2 regions of the Paenibacillus sp. NPDC057886 genome follow, and region 2 is predicted to be linked to the other one. Evidence: riboswitches for the same ligand, from Rfam matches in the RefSeq annotation. Region 2 holds a riboswitch; the other holds the start of a gene.
The links. Region 2 has a riboswitch for glycine ahead of gcvT (glycine cleavage system aminomethyltransferase GcvT). Riboswitches for the same ligand answer to the same signal wherever they lie in the genome.
Positions count from the first base shown of each region.

Region 1: linked by a shared signal. The riboswitch ahead of sdaAB (L-serine ammonia-lyase, iron-sulfur-dependent subunit beta) and the one ahead of gcvT (glycine cleavage system aminomethyltransferase GcvT) in region 2 are both predicted to bind glycine.

Region 1 is NZ_JBHVMZ010000007.1:325,092-329,517, forward strand. Features, by position in the region: gene ACFVQB_RS24465 (alpha-glycosidase) at 1-358, shown strand, start outside; gene sdaAA (L-serine ammonia-lyase, iron-sulfur-dependent, subunit alpha) at 550-1,494, opposite strand; gene sdaAB (L-serine ammonia-lyase, iron-sulfur-dependent subunit beta) at 1,484-2,173, opposite strand; glycine riboswitch at 2,285-2,427, opposite strand; glycine riboswitch at 2,432-2,555, opposite strand; gene ACFVQB_RS24480 (MFS transporter) at 2,894-4,171, opposite strand; gene ACFVQB_RS24485 (phosphotransferase enzyme family protein) at 4,201-4,426, opposite strand, start outside.
Region 2 is NZ_JBHVMZ010000010.1:90,660-95,085, reverse strand. Features, by position in the region: gene ACFVQB_RS28340 (PTS mannitol transporter subunit IIBC) at 1-332, opposite strand, end outside; gene gcvH (glycine cleavage system protein GcvH) at 897-1,286, opposite strand; glycine riboswitch at 1,633-1,755, shown strand; glycine riboswitch at 1,759-1,859, shown strand; gene gcvT (glycine cleavage system aminomethyltransferase GcvT) at 2,057-3,193, shown strand; gene gcvPA (aminomethyl-transferring glycine dehydrogenase subunit GcvPA) at 3,190-4,426, shown strand, end outside.

The DNA of each region.
Region 1 (4,426 bases), on a different contig from region 2:
TTGTCGGAAATGTATGGAGTGGGATGAGACGAAGCAGGATCGCGAGCTGTTCACCTATTATCAGAAGCTGATCGCACTTCGTCATGCCCACCCTGCCCTGCGTGCAGAAGGCAGCATTCGATTCCTGCAGGCCCGTGAAGGCGGAAGCCAGCTTGTGATGGAACGACAGGATGATGAGGAGCGTATTCTGATCCTGTTCAATCGTTCGGAAGAAACGGCTATCGTCGAGCTGGAGGTGGGCGCCGGGGAATGGACAGAGTTATTTGGCGAGAATTATCGTACAGCCAAGGAAGAGGGAATCCTGGCCGTTGAGCTGCCCGCATATGGATATGTTGTACTAAGTACAGATATCGCGTAGCTTCTTCATATTGTTGTATCCTTTGCAATTCCAACGCATTGAAAGCAACGCCGAAAAAGCAAAAAAAGCCGATATGCTTCTTCACCAGGAAGAATTCATATCGGCTTTCAAATTATGATGGGAGCTTGGATCATTACCGTTAATGATCCAAGCTCCACGAATTAAATTCAGTTCATGTACGTTCATGGATGTTATGCCTTGGTTTCTGGTTCATTTTCAGCAGGAGACTCAGCTTCAATCTCAGGCTCCGCACGCTTCGCCTTCGGTTTGGCAAGCTTCTCCATCATTTTCCGTCCTGTCGGCGTTTGAGCAAGCCCACCTTGGGCCGTTTCACGGTGCCTGCTCGGCATCGCACTGCCCACTTCCAGCATGACATCAATGACTTCGTCAGACGGAATGGCGCTTCGTACCCCAGCCAGGGCCATGTCGGCCGCAGCCAACGCGGTTACGGCACCCAGTCCGTTACGGACGATGCACGGAATTTCCACGAGGCCTGCGACAGGATCGCAGATAAGGCCCAATGTATTTTTTAACGCGAGGCCAACCGCATGAACCACTTGCTCCGGTGTCCCTCCACGCAGCTCCACCATAGCTCCAGCGGCCATACCGATGGCAGAACCCACTTCAGCCTGACAGCCGCCCTCGGCACCGGAGATAAATGAATTGTTGGCAATGACATAACCGATCGCTCCCGCACAGAACAGACCGTTTACCAGGTGCTCGTCACTCCAGCCAAAACGCTCCTGGGAGCTGATAAACACACCTGGAATGATGCCGCAAGAACCGGCTGTCGGTGTCGCTACGATCCGGCCCATGGAGGCATTCACTTCCGATACACAAAGGGCATATGCCATGGCTAGTGCAGAAGCATCTCCAGAACAAGTCTCACCTTTACGAATGTACTCGGCCATTTTTTTGCCGTCTCCGCCAGTCAAGCCGCTGCGTGATGTCGTATCTTCTGTCAGCCCTTTGTGTACAGCTTCTTTCATCACCTGATAATAATCCGACATCTGCCGCACAACATCCGCTTCCGGGATATTCGTCTCCTGAACCTGCTCTTCGATCATCAGCTCGGCAATGGTTTTGGACTCTGCTGTACAGATGGTACTCAGTTCATGTAGATGTTTAAACCGCATCCGGCTCGACCCCTCTCTTCAAATCAATCACGCGAATGTCCAGCATATGATCCAGCGACCGCAGACGGTTCAGCATCTCAGGATTCGGCACACCATCCATCTCCATTGCTGTCAGCGCTTCACCATCCCGGGCTTTCCGATCCACTTGCATATACCCGATGTTCACCCCTGACGAACTGATTGTCGAGGTTACGGAAGCGAGAACCCCTGCTTTGTCCGAATGTCGCAGCACAAGTGTCGGAAACTCTCCGCTAATCTGTACACGGAAGTCATTCAATGCATGTACCGATACACTGCCACCACCAATAGAAGCACCGATCAGTGAGCATTGACGCTCACCATGCCACAGCTCAATCTTGACCGTATTGGGATGAGGAGCAGGCAGGCCACTTGTGAAAAACTCTACCTCCATACCCGCTTCCTCTGCGTATTGTTCTGCATCCGGTATACGTGGATCATCAGTTACATAATCAAGCAGGCCACCGATCAACGCGAGATCCGTACCATGTCCCTGATACGTGTCGGCGAACGAGCCATACAGAGTTAGCCGGGCGCGTTCAGGCGTGCATCCCAGCCACTGACGGGCAATTCGCCCCAATCGTGCCGCTCCAGCCGTATGTGAACTTGATGGACCTGTCATGGACGGACCAATAATTGAAAAAACGTCTTTAAAACGCATCGCAAACCCTCCATTTATAATCGTCATTTTCATCCAGATGCACACCCATAATGTTCCTTTATTACTGAATGATGACATAAGAAAAGGACAGAAGAAGGCCCTAGGCCCTCTCTCTGTCCTCGATACCTGAGAGTTTCATGATAAGCAGCGCGGCGGATTGATGCATTCCCTGTATTCACAGGTTATGTCACCCTGCACACCGTGCTGCTTGACCATATACCCCTTGGGTGGCGCATGTCGCGCACTCTCCAGAGTTGCGTCCAACGATGGTACATTTACCTGAGAGATTAACCGCTGCGCCGGGTGCGTAGCAGCTTGCTCCTTCGGTGCCCGACAGCTGCCATTGTACTCGGCATGCCCAGGTCTCTCCCGCTCGCTATCATTCGCTGTATGGAACCATTCTGATATGTTGTACCAGAATGATAATTGAAGTTTTTAATACTTTCTCATTAAGATTAATCGACCGGAAGATCAGTGTCAACAAACTTAACGATTTCTTTGTGAATACTTCCTTTTTCCCATTTTATACACAAGATAAACTAACGAACTGTAAACTTTCATCACATGAATGAGTTAATGCGTTTCATTTCGAAAGCGTATACATTATTCGTTTTCTACTGGTCAGTATCTGTGATTAATACTATCTATGTTATGTTCCACAGAACGGTTCGGGTAATCAGGCAACCATTATTCTGTACTAGAATTGCCGTATTTTGCCTGTCACCCCACCATCGCCTTAGGCTTCGCCGGTTCATCGAAAAACCTGCTTCGGGAAGGAAGCATACTCGTCACCCACAATCCAAACGCTGCCAACACCATGATCCCAGATACAACCGTATATACCATACGAAGCGACAAATGTTCTGCCACTACTCCTGCAATCAAAATGGAGGCCACCTGCAGCACACTTAACACCAGTCCAAGTACACTGCTCATTCGCCCCATCAGATCGACAGGGATATTATTTTGGTAAAAGGTAACCAGGCCCGTATTCGCCAGTGCGGAGCACAGACCGAGCAGAATAAAAGCAATCGCCGCCAGCTCAAACGAGAATGAACGGGCGAACAGGAAATAACCCAGCGCGACCAGAAGCACACCGCCACCCATCATGTGACGGATCGGCAAATGTTTGGCGAACAGCCAAACCAGCATGGAGCCTGCCAAATAACCGATCCCGGTGATACTCATTAATGCTCCGTACTGCGATTCAGGCAGGTTCATCACCTGACGGATAAACACCACTTCCTGGGCATCGAGCGACATGCCGACCACCAGAATAATCTGGAACAAGGCATATATTCCGACCACGTAGCCGGACTTCCGGCTGAAGCTCAGTACAGCTCTCCAATCCTGGGCAATCATCCGAGGTGTCAGTCTGCTTCCCGTCCCTATATTCTGTTCTCCAATGCCCAGTTTGGGAAGAAACATTAGAATTAATGCAGAAGCAGCAAAGGAAGCCGCATTGGCATAAATAGCTGCCGCCGGAGATAAATAAATCAGCATCACTCCTGCAACTGCCGGGCCGGTAATAAATGCCCCTGAGCTAATCAGGGCTTGTAGGGAATTGAAACGCTTACGCCGTTCAGCAGGTACCAGCCGGGTAATGTACACCTGAGAGGAGGGGACAAATATAGATGAGGACATGCTGATCAGAAACATCACTGCGTACATCATCCATAAGCTGGACATCAGAGGGAGCGTCGCCACCAACAATGCCCGTAGCATATCGGCCCCAATCATCAGCTGTCGCTGATCATAACGATCAATCAGGCTGCCTGACCAAAACTTAGTGCACACCGAAGCAATCGGCGAGATAATCCATAACCCTGCAACTGCCGCTGGGGACTGTGTCATATTCAATACCATCAGGTTAATCGCCACAATATATATGAAATCACCCAGATTAGATATGCCCACTCCGCTAAGTAGCAATCCGGCATGCTTCCAGCCACCAGACTGACCCTTCGCTGCAACTCTCTTTGCACGAATGTTCTTCATAGCGCTACCCACCCACTAGAAATCACAAATTATAACTCATAGAAAATACTCTCGTTCTGTACATATGGTTTGCAAAATTTGCTGCATATAAGAGGCATTCGCTCTTTCATCCATTCGTATCTGGACTCGTTTTCCATCTGAAATGCGAAATAGCCGAACGTAAAGATCAGCATGAATCCTTCCATTAACCGAATATCACGCTTCGTCAGTGGTCCTGTCTGCTCCGTATAACCCGATAGGAAGACATCCCGTTCC
Region 2 (4,426 bases):
ATCATGGCGCCAAGAAACATTGGAATGTCACTGCCGACAATAACCCCGATGGTCATGATTGCGCCGACTACACCACCACGTTGGCCGTGTACCATGGTACCGCCTGTGTAACCGATAAGCAAAGGTAGCAAATATTTGATCATTGGATCAACCAGCAATGCAAAATCTGCGTTAGGGAACCATCCTTTTGGAATGAACAATGCCGTAATCAAACCCCAGGCGATAAATGCACCCATATTCGGCATAACCATACCGCTTAGGAAACGTCCAAACTTCTGAACGCCGACCCGTATTCCTCCGCTTTTTTCGGACTTTGCGTCCACTGAACTCATATTGAAAACCTCCTCAACATATTAAACCTTTATTCCCCTGAATTTGGACTACAATGATCCAGACGAACGAAGGTACAACTCTGCAATAAATCTTAATTTACAACCATATCGTAAATGAAAACGGTATCTTCTACAACGAAATGAAAACCTACTTCCGTCATGAACGTTGATGACAAGATTTAAATTTAAAGGATTCTTCCATATTTAAACCTGTATATGCATCGGAACCTGTTATTCCCTTTCATGTATCATTCCCACGAATTGCACCATTTTAATGACAAATAAAATTGTGAATTTATTCTATTTTGACAATCTGTTTCCAACTCATTTAGGGATGATGATGAAACACGTTAGAGTGATAATCATCCCGTCCGATTTATCCGTTAACAACGACAAAAGGCGCAATTGCTCATCCTGTGTCAGATGAGGCCATTGCGCCTAAGCATTCTCCGAATGAGCAGTATCACTATCCGGATCTATAATCAATCCATTCATTTTTTTTCGTTAAACGAACTTTTACATCAAGCTGAAACTCCCTGTTAGCCAGAGAATCGAACATTAATATTATTCCGTATGTTGACGATACGCATCCGCATTCATCAACGTGGACAGTGCTGCTGTCAGGTCGCCCTCAACACGAATCTCGATCATCCAGCCTTCGTCATATGGAGAGTTGTTAACCAGCTCCGGAGAATCCTGCAATGCATCATTTACAGCAATAATCGTTCCACTGACAGGAGAAAACAGATCCGAAACGGTTTTGACGGATTCAATCGTTCCAATACTATCTTCCGCTTTTACATCCGATTCCAGGTCAGGCAATTCCACAAACACAATGTCACCCAGCTGATGCTGTGCGAACTCGGTAATGCCAATACGTACGGTATCCTCCCCTACGGTCTGCACCCATTCGTGCTCTTCACTGTACAGGAAATCACTTTTCAATTCGCTCATCGATATCCGCCTCGCTTTTCATTAATGAGTGCATGCGTTTCTTTGACCTAAACCTTTTTCCCAGAACATAGCGTATGATATTTTTGAATCAAATGTCAAGATACCTTACAATTTATTTGATTTTCTTCCTTATATGCCTGTAACTCATTTGGACTCTCCCTACATATAATGGGGAATATTAGAAAAGTAAGCGCGCTCTTTATAAATAGACGAACATTATGATATTAATTAAAAATTTCATTCGGATTTTTTATTGTTTTCTATGATATCGTTCTTGACATCAATAGTCGATTCAGGCTTTAATGAGAGTAGTAAATGTGTTTATTGGTCTATGCAATACCCGCGGATGAATGTAAAGGGAGAGATTACCCTTGACACCCGAATCAGGGTGTACATGCGGTAACGCCGAAGGAGTAAGCCACCGACAAGCGGAGGTGAATCTCTCAGGCAAAAGGACTTTTACGGGACGCAACTCTGGAGAGCATCTATTCGCCCTGTGTGGGCGTTATGATCACCCAAGGGGAAACCTGCTGCATCAGGCGGCGGGGTAACTCTCAGGTACCAAGGACAGAGCCTAAGAATACAGCGTGCTTCTGGCATGCCGGTTCTTTGGCCTGTCCTTTTCCTTTTTCCCAAAAAAACGAAAACAGGTTATAGAGCGGCGCAGCCTATAGCGTCCTTACCTTACTTTTATCATAAAATATGATCCCAGATTCATTGATCCATGGTTATACACTCGGCCGGTTGACGGCCCATGACGAGGTGATTGGATGTCCGATTTGCTTAGAACCCCACTCTTTCCACTCTATCAGCAATATGAAGGCGTACGATGCATTGATTTTGGTGGCTGGGAGCTCCCGGTACAATTCAGCGGAATTCAGAAAGAGCATGAAGCGGTGCGAGAACGTGCCGGATTATTTGATGTATCCCACATGGGCGAATTCACTGTACAAGGTGAACACGCAGAAGCTTTTTTACAGCACATGACCACCAATGATGTAACAACACTCGTTCCCGGTCAGGCCCAATACACGTTAATGTGTTATCCGGATGGCGGCGTGGTCGATGATCTGCTGATCTATAAACTGAAAGACCAGCATTATATGCTGGTGGTTAATGCCTCCAACATCGACAAGGACTGGGCATGGCTGCAACAGCACATGACGCCAGGCGTAACGATGACCAATGATTCGGATCAAACGGCGCTGCTTGCTCTGCAAGGTCCGCTGGCAGTGGATATTCTCGGAACGGTGACAGACACTGATGTGTCTTCGATTGAGCCTTTCCGCTTTGTGGCAAATGCGACGGTCTGTGGCGTTACATTGCTGTTATCCCGCACCGGATATACAGGTGAAGATGGCTTTGAACTCTATGTTCCTGCGGAACAAGCTGCTGCGGTCTGGAACGGATTGATGCAAGCGGGAGAAGGTCACGGACTCGTTCCGACAGGACTGGGTGCCCGGGATACGCTGCGCTTTGAAGCCAAGCTGCCCCTGTATGGACAGGAATTGTCTGCAACCATCTCACCGCTGGAGGCTGGCGTTGGCATGTTTGTGAAGCTAAATGCCGGGCCGTTTATCGGACATGAAGCCTTGTTGCAGCAAAAAAATGATGGGCCTGCCCGCAAGCTGGTCGGCATCGAAGTGCTCGAGCGCGGTATTCCCCGCCCCCATTATCCGATTTACGCCGAAGGTGTTCAGATTGGTGAAGTGACCACAGGCACCCAATCCCCTACGCTGAAACGCAATCTGGGGCTGGCCCTGATTGACAGCAAATATGCTGCGCTGGGTACCCCGCTGGAGATTGAGATTCGTGGCAAGAAACTGAAAGCCGAGGTCGTAAAAACCCCTTTTCATAAACGGACACGTGCGCCAAAGACACCTACTCAAGGAGCTGATCAAGCATGAGCAAGCATCGCTACATTCCCATGACCGAGCAGGATCAGAGTGCCATGCTGGCAACCATCGGTGTGGAAACGATTGAGGATCTGTTCCATGACATTCCACAGGAGATTCGCTATCAGGGTGAACTGCCTGTTTCCTCCAAACTCGATGAATATGCACTGACACGTCATATGTCGAAGCAAGCGGGAGCGAATGCCAACTTCGAGACACACGCCAGTTTCCTGGGTGCAGGCATTTATGATCACCACGTTCCTTCCGTCATTAATCATGTCATCTCCCGTTCCGAGTTCTATACCGCCTATACACCTTATCAACCCGAGATCAGCCAGGGAGAATTGCAGGCGATTTTCGAGTTTCAATCCTACATCTGTGAGTTAACAGGCATGGCTGTAGCCAATGCCAGCATGTACGATGGTGCGACTGCATTCGCGGAAGCAGGCAATCTGGCCGCAGCGGCAACCCGCCGCAAACAGCTGATTGTGTCACGTACCGTGCACCCTGAATCCCGTCAGGTATTGCAAGCTTATGCACATGGCCTCAATTTGGAGATTGTTGAGATTGGATATCAAAATGGTGTAACAGACTGGGATGCCCTGCAAGCCGCCGTGTCCGATGACACCGCAGCCGTCATGATCCAAAGCCCGAACTTCTTCGGCGCCGTGGAAAATGTAAAACAGGCCGCAGATCTTGCGCATTCGCATAAAAGTCTGCTCGTAGTCAGCGCCAACCCGCTATCGCTGGGTCTGCTGGAAGCCCCAGGCAAGCTGGGTGCTGACATCGTCGTTGGCGACGCACAGCCCCTTGGTATCGCCGCTTCACTCGGCGGTCCAACATGCGGATACTTCGCCGTATCCCAGGCTCATATGCGCCGGATTCCTGGCCGAATTGTAGGCCAGACAACGGACCGCAACGGCAAGCGTGGTTTTGTACTCACGCTGCAAGCACGGGAACAGCATATCCGCCGTGAAAAGGCGACGTCCAACATCTGTTCCAATCAGGCTTTGCTCGCACTGAGCGCCTCTGTTTATATGTCCATCATGGGTAAACAAGGTATGATTGACGTCGCTGATTTGAATTTGCAAAAGAGCCATTATGCCCTTAACACGCTTACCGCTATTCGAGGGGTCTCTCTTACGTTTACCGCACCAACTTTCAATGAGTTTGTTATCCAACTGCCTGAAGGAATAAATGTGGAATCACTGCAACTGAAATTGCTCGATGCAGGTTTCATTGGTG